Regions from separate parts of the Alcaligenes parafaecalis genome, predicted to be linked through region 1. Evidence: riboswitches for the same ligand, from Rfam matches in the RefSeq annotation. Region 1 holds a riboswitch; the other holds the start of a gene.

The links. A riboswitch is a leader RNA that binds a small molecule or an ion and turns the genes downstream of it on or off. The one in region 1 is predicted to bind thiamine pyrophosphate.
Region 2: it holds a riboswitch for thiamine pyrophosphate, as region 1 does, so the genes downstream of both, thiD (bifunctional hydroxymethylpyrimidine kinase/phosphomethylpyrimidine kinase) here and OSH09_RS03410 (3-oxoacyl-ACP reductase) in region 1, are expected to answer to the same signal.

Annotation. Positions count from the first base shown of each region.
Region 1 covers NZ_JAPKNA010000001.1:727,516-731,726, reverse strand. The annotation lists gene OSH09_RS03415 (LLM class flavin-dependent oxidoreductase) at 1-1,065, opposite strand, end outside; gene OSH09_RS03410 (3-oxoacyl-ACP reductase) at 1,062-1,844, opposite strand; TPP riboswitch at 1,895-1,991, opposite strand; TPP riboswitch at 2,058-2,166, shown strand; gene OSH09_RS03405 (sodium:solute symporter family protein) at 2,306-3,745, shown strand; gene OSH09_RS03400 (OmpA/MotB family protein) at 3,815-4,211, opposite strand, start outside.
Region 2 covers NZ_JAPKNA010000001.1:476,237-480,447, forward strand. The annotation lists gene OSH09_RS02195 (FecR family protein) at 1-486, opposite strand, end outside; gene OSH09_RS02200 (RNA polymerase sigma factor) at 476-1,045, opposite strand; gene thiD (bifunctional hydroxymethylpyrimidine kinase/phosphomethylpyrimidine kinase) at 1,276-2,106, opposite strand; TPP riboswitch at 2,228-2,346, opposite strand; gene OSH09_RS02210 (AraC family transcriptional regulator) at 2,459-3,247, opposite strand; gene OSH09_RS02215 (hypothetical protein) at 3,340-3,594, shown strand; gene OSH09_RS02220 (hypothetical protein) at 3,591-3,734, shown strand; gene OSH09_RS02225 (hypothetical protein) at 3,750-4,136, shown strand.

The sequences.
Region 1 (4,211 bases):
TCCACCACCAGCCGCAATGCGACCCAGAAGTTGACGCACCGTCGGCTTTTCCATTTCGACGATACGCAGCATGGTGGCGTAACGTCCTTTGGGGCCTTTGAAGCTTTCCAACGGTGGCAGTGGCGGCACAGGCGCATCCAGCTCCCAGTTCATGCAGTCCTGACCGACAAACATGCCCAGTTGACGCAAGGACGTGTCGGCGGGCAAGAGCTCGTCCAGCTCGCGCTGTTTGCGACGTGCTTCTTCCATGGTAGAGCCGACATAGGTCACCAAACCGGGCATCACAGGCACATCCACGCCGCGGCCAGTTTCACGTACACGTCGTTTGATATCGCGGTAATAGGACTGGGCAGAGGGCAAGTCGTAAGCCACGGCGTAAATTGCCTCGGCTTTACGGGCGGCCAGATCCCGGCCTTGTTCAGACGCACCAGCCTGGAACAGCACGGGCTGACCTTGAGGCGAACGCGGCAAGGTCAAGGGGCCATCCACCAGGAAGTGATCACCTTTGTGCAGGATCTGGCGAACCTGATCAACCTTGGCGTAGTCGCCCTGTCTGTCCATCACCAAAGCGCTATCGCTCCAGGAGTCGAACAGTTGCAGTGCGGTATCAACAAACTCTTCCGCCCGCGCATAACGCCAGGCGTGATCGGGCATGGCTTCGTAACCGTGATTACGCGCCTCGGCATCAAACATGGAGGTCACCACATTCCAGCCCATCCGTCCCTTGGACACATGATCCAGCGAACACAACATGCGCGCTGCCACAAAGGGGGTATAGAAGGTACTGGAGACAGTGCTGATCAGGCCGATACGCTCGGTGGCTCGCGCCAGCGCGGCCATCATGGTCAAGGGTTCCAGAAACCAGCGCGGGCCGTCCGAAACATTATCGCTGGCCTGGCCATCCGCAAAGAAAATGGCATCCAGCTTGCCACGTTCCGCTATCTGGGCCAGTTCTTCGTAAAACCGTACATCGCCTAAACGCTCTACCTGCGAATCGGGATGACGCCATGCTGCTTTGTGATGCCCGCAGCCCATAATGAACAAATTGAAGTGCAACTGCCTCATCCGTTTTTCACCAATCCACCGTCAACTACCAAGTTCTGACCTGTCACTGCACGTGCCCACGGGCCTGCGAAAAACAGAGCCGCATCCGCAAATTCTTCTGGCGTGGTCACACGACGCAGCGGTGTGCTGGCGGCGATCAAATCAAAGACCGCTTCCGGTGTGGCCGAGGAGGCATCAGTAGTGCGCAACAAACCGCCGGAAATCATATTCACGGTGATCTGATCTGGCCCCAGATCGTGCGACAGGGTGCGTGTCATGGACAACAAGGCGGCTTTGGCCGCGGTGTAGTCGTGATACGGCACAACGGGGTTCTGGAACAGATTGGTGCCGATATTGATGATGCGGCCAAAACCGGCCTGCTTCATGCCGGGCAAGGCGGCTTGCGTGGTGTTCAAGGCGCCACCCACAATGCCTTCCAACTGCTGATTCAACTGTGCCCATGTCAGAGTATCAGCATGGGGACGGGCATCGCCGTTGAAAGAAAATTCAGGCAAAGCGTTATTGACGACTGTGGTGACAGGCTGGCCGAAATGCGTCTGGGCCTTGGCAAACAAAGCCTGCACCGAAGCCGCATCCGTCACATCCGCTTGTACGGCCAGACATTGCTGCGGGAACTCGTCCGCCAGCGCCTGGGCGGCTGCTTCACTTTTCAGGTAATTGATGACAACTTTGGCGCCTTGACGTGCAAAGGCGCGCACCAGGCAAGCCCCCAGGCCGCGTGCGCCGCCGGTGACCAGGACCAATTGTTGGGAGAGTTCCGAGACGTGTTCCACAGACATGACATTCCTTGCAAAAATTCGGCGAGGATGTCGGCCCAGTTCGGACGCAGGGCTATGGTTTCGGACATCCCTTCGCCAGTATGAGCTGGATCAGGTTCGACGGGTTTTATCTCAGCCCTTGCATGAAGGACACCCCGTGCCGCAGCCAGACCATAGCATAAATTGCAGCAAACCGTATTATTGACATTTGAAGGAAGCTCTCCTACTCTTCTAGCCTGTTCCTGGGGGAGTCCTTAACGGGCTGAGACTCCGCAATTGCTGCGGTAACCCTTAGAACCTGATCCGGATCATGCCGGCGAAGGGAAAGGAAACGCGGCCTGGCAGCCTGCCCGCACGTCTCTGTGTGGCGCATTCACAAGCTCACAGCCCCATTTCAATCCCTCCATTTTTCTGCGCCCTGTCTTGGCTCCCTGCCAACTGGGCCGGTTTGTGCCTGTTCAGCAGGCTTTTGGGGAGATCTCATGCTGGACCAAACCGCCACCCTTCTGTGGCTGATCGTTTTTTCTGCCGCTTTTTCCTTGGCCGGCGTGCTGTACGCCCGCCACTATAAAAACTCACTTGAAGACTTTGTAGTGGCCCGCAATAGTCAAAGCTCCGTCGCCACCATTCTGACTTTATTGGCTTCCTCGTTGGGCGCATGGATTCTGTTCTCGCCAGCCCAGGCGGCCACCTGGGGCGGTTTAAGCGCTGTCATTGGCTATGCCATTGGTTCCATGTCGCCTCGTCTGGCCATGATTCCGCTGGGCAAGCGCATGCGTGAATTGCTGCCACGCGGCCACAGCTTGAGCGAATTTGTGATCGCCCGCTACGGCCGTCCCATGTATGCGCTGACCCTGGTCATCATGCTGTTTTACATGTTCATCTCCATGACGGCTGAAATCACTGCCATGTCCAAGATGATCACCTTGATTGCCCCTATTCCTCTCTGGGTCACCGCCAGCATTGTGCTGTTGGCTACCCTGATCTATACCTCCTACGGCGGGCTGCGGGCCTCCATCTTTACCGACAAGGTACAGATGTTCGTGATCCTGCCCATGTTGTTCCTGATCGTGATGTTTGGCTGGCAAGCCGTTGGTGGCCCGGTACAGTTGTTTGACAGCGTGAAACTGGAAGCTCCGCGCCTGATTGAGCTGAGCGATCCCGTCGGTATCAAAGCTGGGCTCACCTTCTTTGTAGCCATCCTGCTGACCGGCCTGTTCCACCAAGGCAACTGGCAGCGTATTTATGCCGCCAAAGACACCAAATCCATGCGTCGAGGCTTTTTGCTGGGAGGCTTGTTTGTTGCCCCCTTCATCTTCCTGATGGGTTTATTTGGTCTGGCCTTTGTCGGTTTGGGCTCACCCGGTGACAGCTCCGTGGCCTTGTTCAATGTGATCTTGCCGCATGTGCCCGTCTGGTTCCTGGTGCTGCTGATTCCACTGGGCCTGTCGCTGGTCATGAGCAGTGCAGACACCGCCATCAGCGCCGTCTCCAGCCTGATAGCCGTGGACCTGGGCCGCATCATGCCGCATCGCAATACAGCCCAAATGATGAGCCTGTCCCGCTCCCTGATCTGGATTTGCTCCATCCCCGTACTCTATGCCTCGGCGCAGGGTTTCAGCGTGCTGTACTTGTTCCTGCTGGCCGACTTGCTATGCTCGGCAGCCGCCTTCCCGGTTTTCTTTGGTCTATACAGCCGCCGCTACGATGGCTTTACCGCCACGATCAGCACAATCGGTGGTCTGGTTGCCGGTCTGGCAGTATTTCCTCGCCCAAATGGGCCGATGGATTACTTGCTGGAGTCGTTCTTGCTGGCGGCCATTGTGCCAGTAATCATCAGCGTTTTGATCATGCCTTTGCGCCGTCATCTGCCCAAGTTTGATTTGGGCACCCTGGCCTCCTCGACCCGCGTGCTGGATTAAACCCCACGCCGCTGAATCAAGGCCAAAACAAAAACCCCGGTTTGCATGTCGCAAACCGGGGTTTTGTTTTTAAGGTGTCTCTACTGAAGGTTCCGCCTGTGTTTGCGGGATCTGCACAATAATCTCCACCCGTCGATTACTTGCCCGCCCTTGCGAGGTTTCATTGTCTCCCAAAGGCCGGGTATCGGCATAACCTACAGCACTCAACCGCGAGCTGCCTACACCATTGGCTTCCATATAACGCACCACGCTGCCTGCTCGTGCGCCTGACAGCTCCCAGTTCGAGGGATAGCGATAGCTGCGAATCGGCACCGAGTCCGTATGCCCTTCAATCACCACCGGATGTTGGGACTTTTGCAGCACAGCCGCCAATTGACGCAATACCGTCAAACCTTCCAGGCCCAGATCCGCGCCGCCAGACGTAAACAGAAGTTCGCTGTTAATGCGAAAGCTCACGGATTGATCG
Region 2 (4,211 bases), 250 kb from region 1:
CTCATGGGGGCTGTATTCCACTTCCAGCGTGCTGTTCTGATTCAGGCTGACCACACTGCCATCGGGCAAGGTAATGTCGCGTTGTTCTGCCTGTGCCGTTTCCACATGCTGGGTGTATTGCGGGCTGTGCTGATACCAATACCAAGTGGCAATTCCCAGGGTGGCACAGAAGCTCAAGGCACCACCCACTACGGGTCGCCAATGCAGGCCCAAGCGATCACGCCACGTTGTTTTGGGACGGGGAGCGTGTACAGCGGTGGTCTTGCTAGAGGCCTTACTGACCGGAGGGGCAGGCCGCTTCACCTGATCGAACATCGTCCAGGTCTGGCTGATGGCTTCATAGGCCTGTTGATGGCGTGGGTCCTGCTGCAACCAATGCTCAAAAGCGATCTTGTCTTGCGCGGTCCAGTGCTCGCTGTCTTGCTGACGCGTCAACCAGTCCGAGGCCGCTTCGTAAAACAGGGCGACTGATGGATCATGACTCATCGTCTGTTTCCTTGGAAGAGAGCATGGACAGGGCGTGTTCGGCCGAGTAGTCCATCCGCAGACGGCAATAGGCCACGGTTCTGGAGATATATCGGCTGACCAGGGCGCGGGAAATCTTCAATTTCAGGGCAATTTGTTCGTAAGTCAGGTGGTCGAAACGGTGCAGCGAAAACGCCTCGCGTTGTAGCTCCGGCAGTTCTTGCAAGGCTTGCTCGATACGGCTCAAACATTGCAAGTGTTCGGTACGTTGTTCGGGATTGCTGGCGCTGTATTGGCTGGGGGCTTCATTGTCTTGCGTTTCATCGTCCAGCGATATCATGGCCGGGCTGCGGCTTTGCTTATTGCCCGTTTCGCGCACGATATTAATGGCAATCTGCGTCAGATACGCCTTGGTATTGTCCGGGGCCTGCGTGTTGCTGGACGCCGACCAGCGTGCAAAGGATTCCTGCGTGACATCCTCTGCATCAGCTTCATTGCCCAGCTTGCGTTTCAGGAAACGGAATAAGGGCAGGCGCAGCTTCAAATAGGCCTGCTCCAGCAGTTCATCACGTGTGCTCATGAGTGAGTCAGCACAGGTGTGTCGTCCACTGGCAAACAGACGTTTGCACAGCAGAAGACGGTCGAGAAAGACAAAGCGGCAAGAGCAAACATAAGGGGCAGACAGCGGCGCAGGACAGAGACAGGAATGAATAATAGCAATTATTCTCATTTACGACATTGCCAACTTGCTGAACCTTGACGCTGAACAGGCCCCCAGAATGGGTCTTTGTCGGTGTATCTGAACCGCCTTTATTTCACGGCCAAGCTTGCATTCTGCTCCCACAGTGCATGGAAATGATGAATGGGACCTTGGCCTAAACCGACCTGTAACTGGTCAGCCGCTGCGATGGCACCATTCAGGTATTTTTTGGCCAGACCTACCGCTTCGGGCACGTTTCTGCCCGGTAGCAGGGCGGCAATCGCAGAGGACAAGGAGCAGCCCGTGCCATGTGTATTACAAGTAGGAATGCGGGGTGTCTGAAAGACATGGCGCTGGCTCTGGCCCTGGCCCTGGAGTAAATCCACACTGTCCGGCCCATCCAGATGGCCGCCTTTGAGCAATACCCATTTGGGTCCCAGCAAGCACAGCTCGTGTAGATAGGCGTGCATGTCTGCCAAGGAAGCAGGTTCCGGTTTTTGCAGCAGATCACCTGCTTCGGGCAAGTTGGGGGTCAACACGGTACACAGGGGCAGCAGCTTGTCGCGCAGGACAGACACGGCTTGGGGGCTCAGCAATCGATCGCCACTTTTGGCGACCATCACCGGGTCCAGAACAATCGGGCAGTCCAGTCCTCGGCGTTGCAGGCGATCTGCAAGAGCTTCGGCAATGCCGACATTGGCAATCATGCCGATCTTGATGGCATCCACTCGCACATCATCAAAAACCGCGTCTAGCTGCTCGGCCACAAAGTTCGGTTCCAGCGCGACAAAACGCCGAACCCCCTGCGTGTTTTGCGCGACCACGGCGGTAATGACACTCATGCCGTAGGCACCCAAGGCATACATGGCTTTCAGATCAGCCTGAATACCGGCGCCGCTGGTGGGATCGGTGCCTGCAATACTCAAAACATTGGGAATCATGCGCGGCCTGCCTGTTCAGGGGAGGCCAGGGTGGCCGCAATAGCGTCGACAGGGAAGGGGGAGTGGTCAGACGACAAGATAGCAACTCCTAGTCAAGGATAGCCATACGGCAGCAAGCGGCGAGCAGGTCAGTACCCGTCCCTTCGCCGGCATGACCCGGATCAGGTTCAACGGGTCACTGCGGTGCAATCTGGCCAGGCAGTTTCTCAGCCTGCTCACCAGGCTCCCCTCGGATTGGAACATCGTTTCCTTAAAAACGATCTGGGCGAGTATACCTGTGTTCGGTCTACAACTCCTCCGTCAGGAATTGCGTTCGCCCAAGCCAATATCTTCCAGCACCCGTTCACCAGATTTAAAGCTGGTTGCGGTAAATGGCAGGGGTTTGCCCAAAGCTGCGGCGGAACAGGCTGATAAAGGCGCTGGGGCTGGAGTAACCCAGATCGTAGGCAATGGTGGCCACCGGAATACCGGCTGCCAGCATTTCCAGGGACCGCATCAGACGGGCGCGTTGTCGCCAGGCGGTGAAGGTAAAGCCGGTTTCTGTCACAAAGCGACGGCTCAGGGTACGCAGGCTGACAGCGGCCCAGTCCGCCCAATGTTCCATCCCCTGATTGTTGCTGGGGTCGGCAATCAGGGCACGGGCAATGCGCTGTAGCCGAGGATCTTGTGGCAGGGGCAGGCCAAATGGCTCAATCGGCAAATTGCGGATTTCATCCAGAATAACGGCGGCAATATGCGCTTGTACGTCAGGTAAAGGGGTGGCCGGGACCAAATCCCAGGAGCAGGCTCGCAAGACGGATTCGCGCAGCAGGCCTGAGGTACGCAGGGTGCAGGCTTGTTGGGGCAGGTCGGAACAGGCAGCTTCATCCACATAGACGCTCCAGCCGTGAAAGGGGCCGTGTGACTGGCCTGAGTGCAGCACATGCGGTGGCAGCCAGACCGCATGGATGGCGGGGACTACCCAGACAGCATCTTCCACGCCTACGGACAGCAGGCCACGCAGAGACCCGAACAGTTGTCCGCGTGCATGTTGATGCGGTCGGGAAGACAGCTCCGAGTCGTGATTCCCCATCACCGCAAACAGAATGGGATCCTGGGGGAAATTCAGAAAATCATGCAGACCAATCTTGCGTTCAGGCATGGCGTAATTTTGTTATTCATTGACCGACATAGTGTACAGCCGCCAAAACCTTTCTGCTTACACTGAAAGCCTTGATCCATAAGGAGCGACTGATGCAAGCACAAGACATTCTTCCCGACCATGCCAATGAAGTTCACATTGGCGGCACGACTATCCGCAAAGGAACGGTTGGCGCGTTTTTGCATAATGCCGCCGTGTTGCGCCAAGCAGAGCTTGGTGACGCACAACGTCAGCAGGCGTTGAACGATATTCTGACTGCTTTACCTGCCCTGAAAGCACTGGGCTTGTTTGATGCCTTGCAGATTCGAGATCCACAATTGCGTGATTTTGTGGAGTCCCGGCTGTGATGAAACATGAGGGCGCAACCGTCCGACCGTACTTGTTGCGCGATATTGCCTGGCTGTATGTGCCTAGCGGTTTGATGCATGCCTTTGGGGGCGCACCCCGTTCAGGCGCTCGTCGCTTTGACGTGGGCTGTCTTTATTGATCGCAAGGAGAAGTCATGCAAGTGGATGACAGCCAGTTTCCATTGGTGTTTTTAAGAGAGCACGACCAGACGCAAACGCCACAACAAACCCAGGCTCAGTTGGAGGCCTTGTTGAACCGGGGGCAGCGCTTTGTCTTGTTGACGGAACGTCTGGGTGGTGAGGATCAGGCCCAGGCAGAAAGCCATGAGGAACGCAAGCAACGGGCTTTGTTCTTCAAACAGAATAAGCAGCGTTTGAAGGACTTATGCGCTGGTATGGTTCTGATCAGCAAAGGGCGGGCGATTCCGGCAGCGGCTCGCTTGGCACAGCAAACCTTGGGGCGGGTGTTAGGGCTACGTTTTGCTTTTGTCGTGGACGAGGGCGAAGCCCGGCTTGAAGCTCAGCGATTGCTGATGCCTTGATTCAATCAGGATGGTGCAGGTCTGCGGTAGTGGCTTTGCACCCTGTATCTATCTCCCCAGGCCGCTGATGCGGCC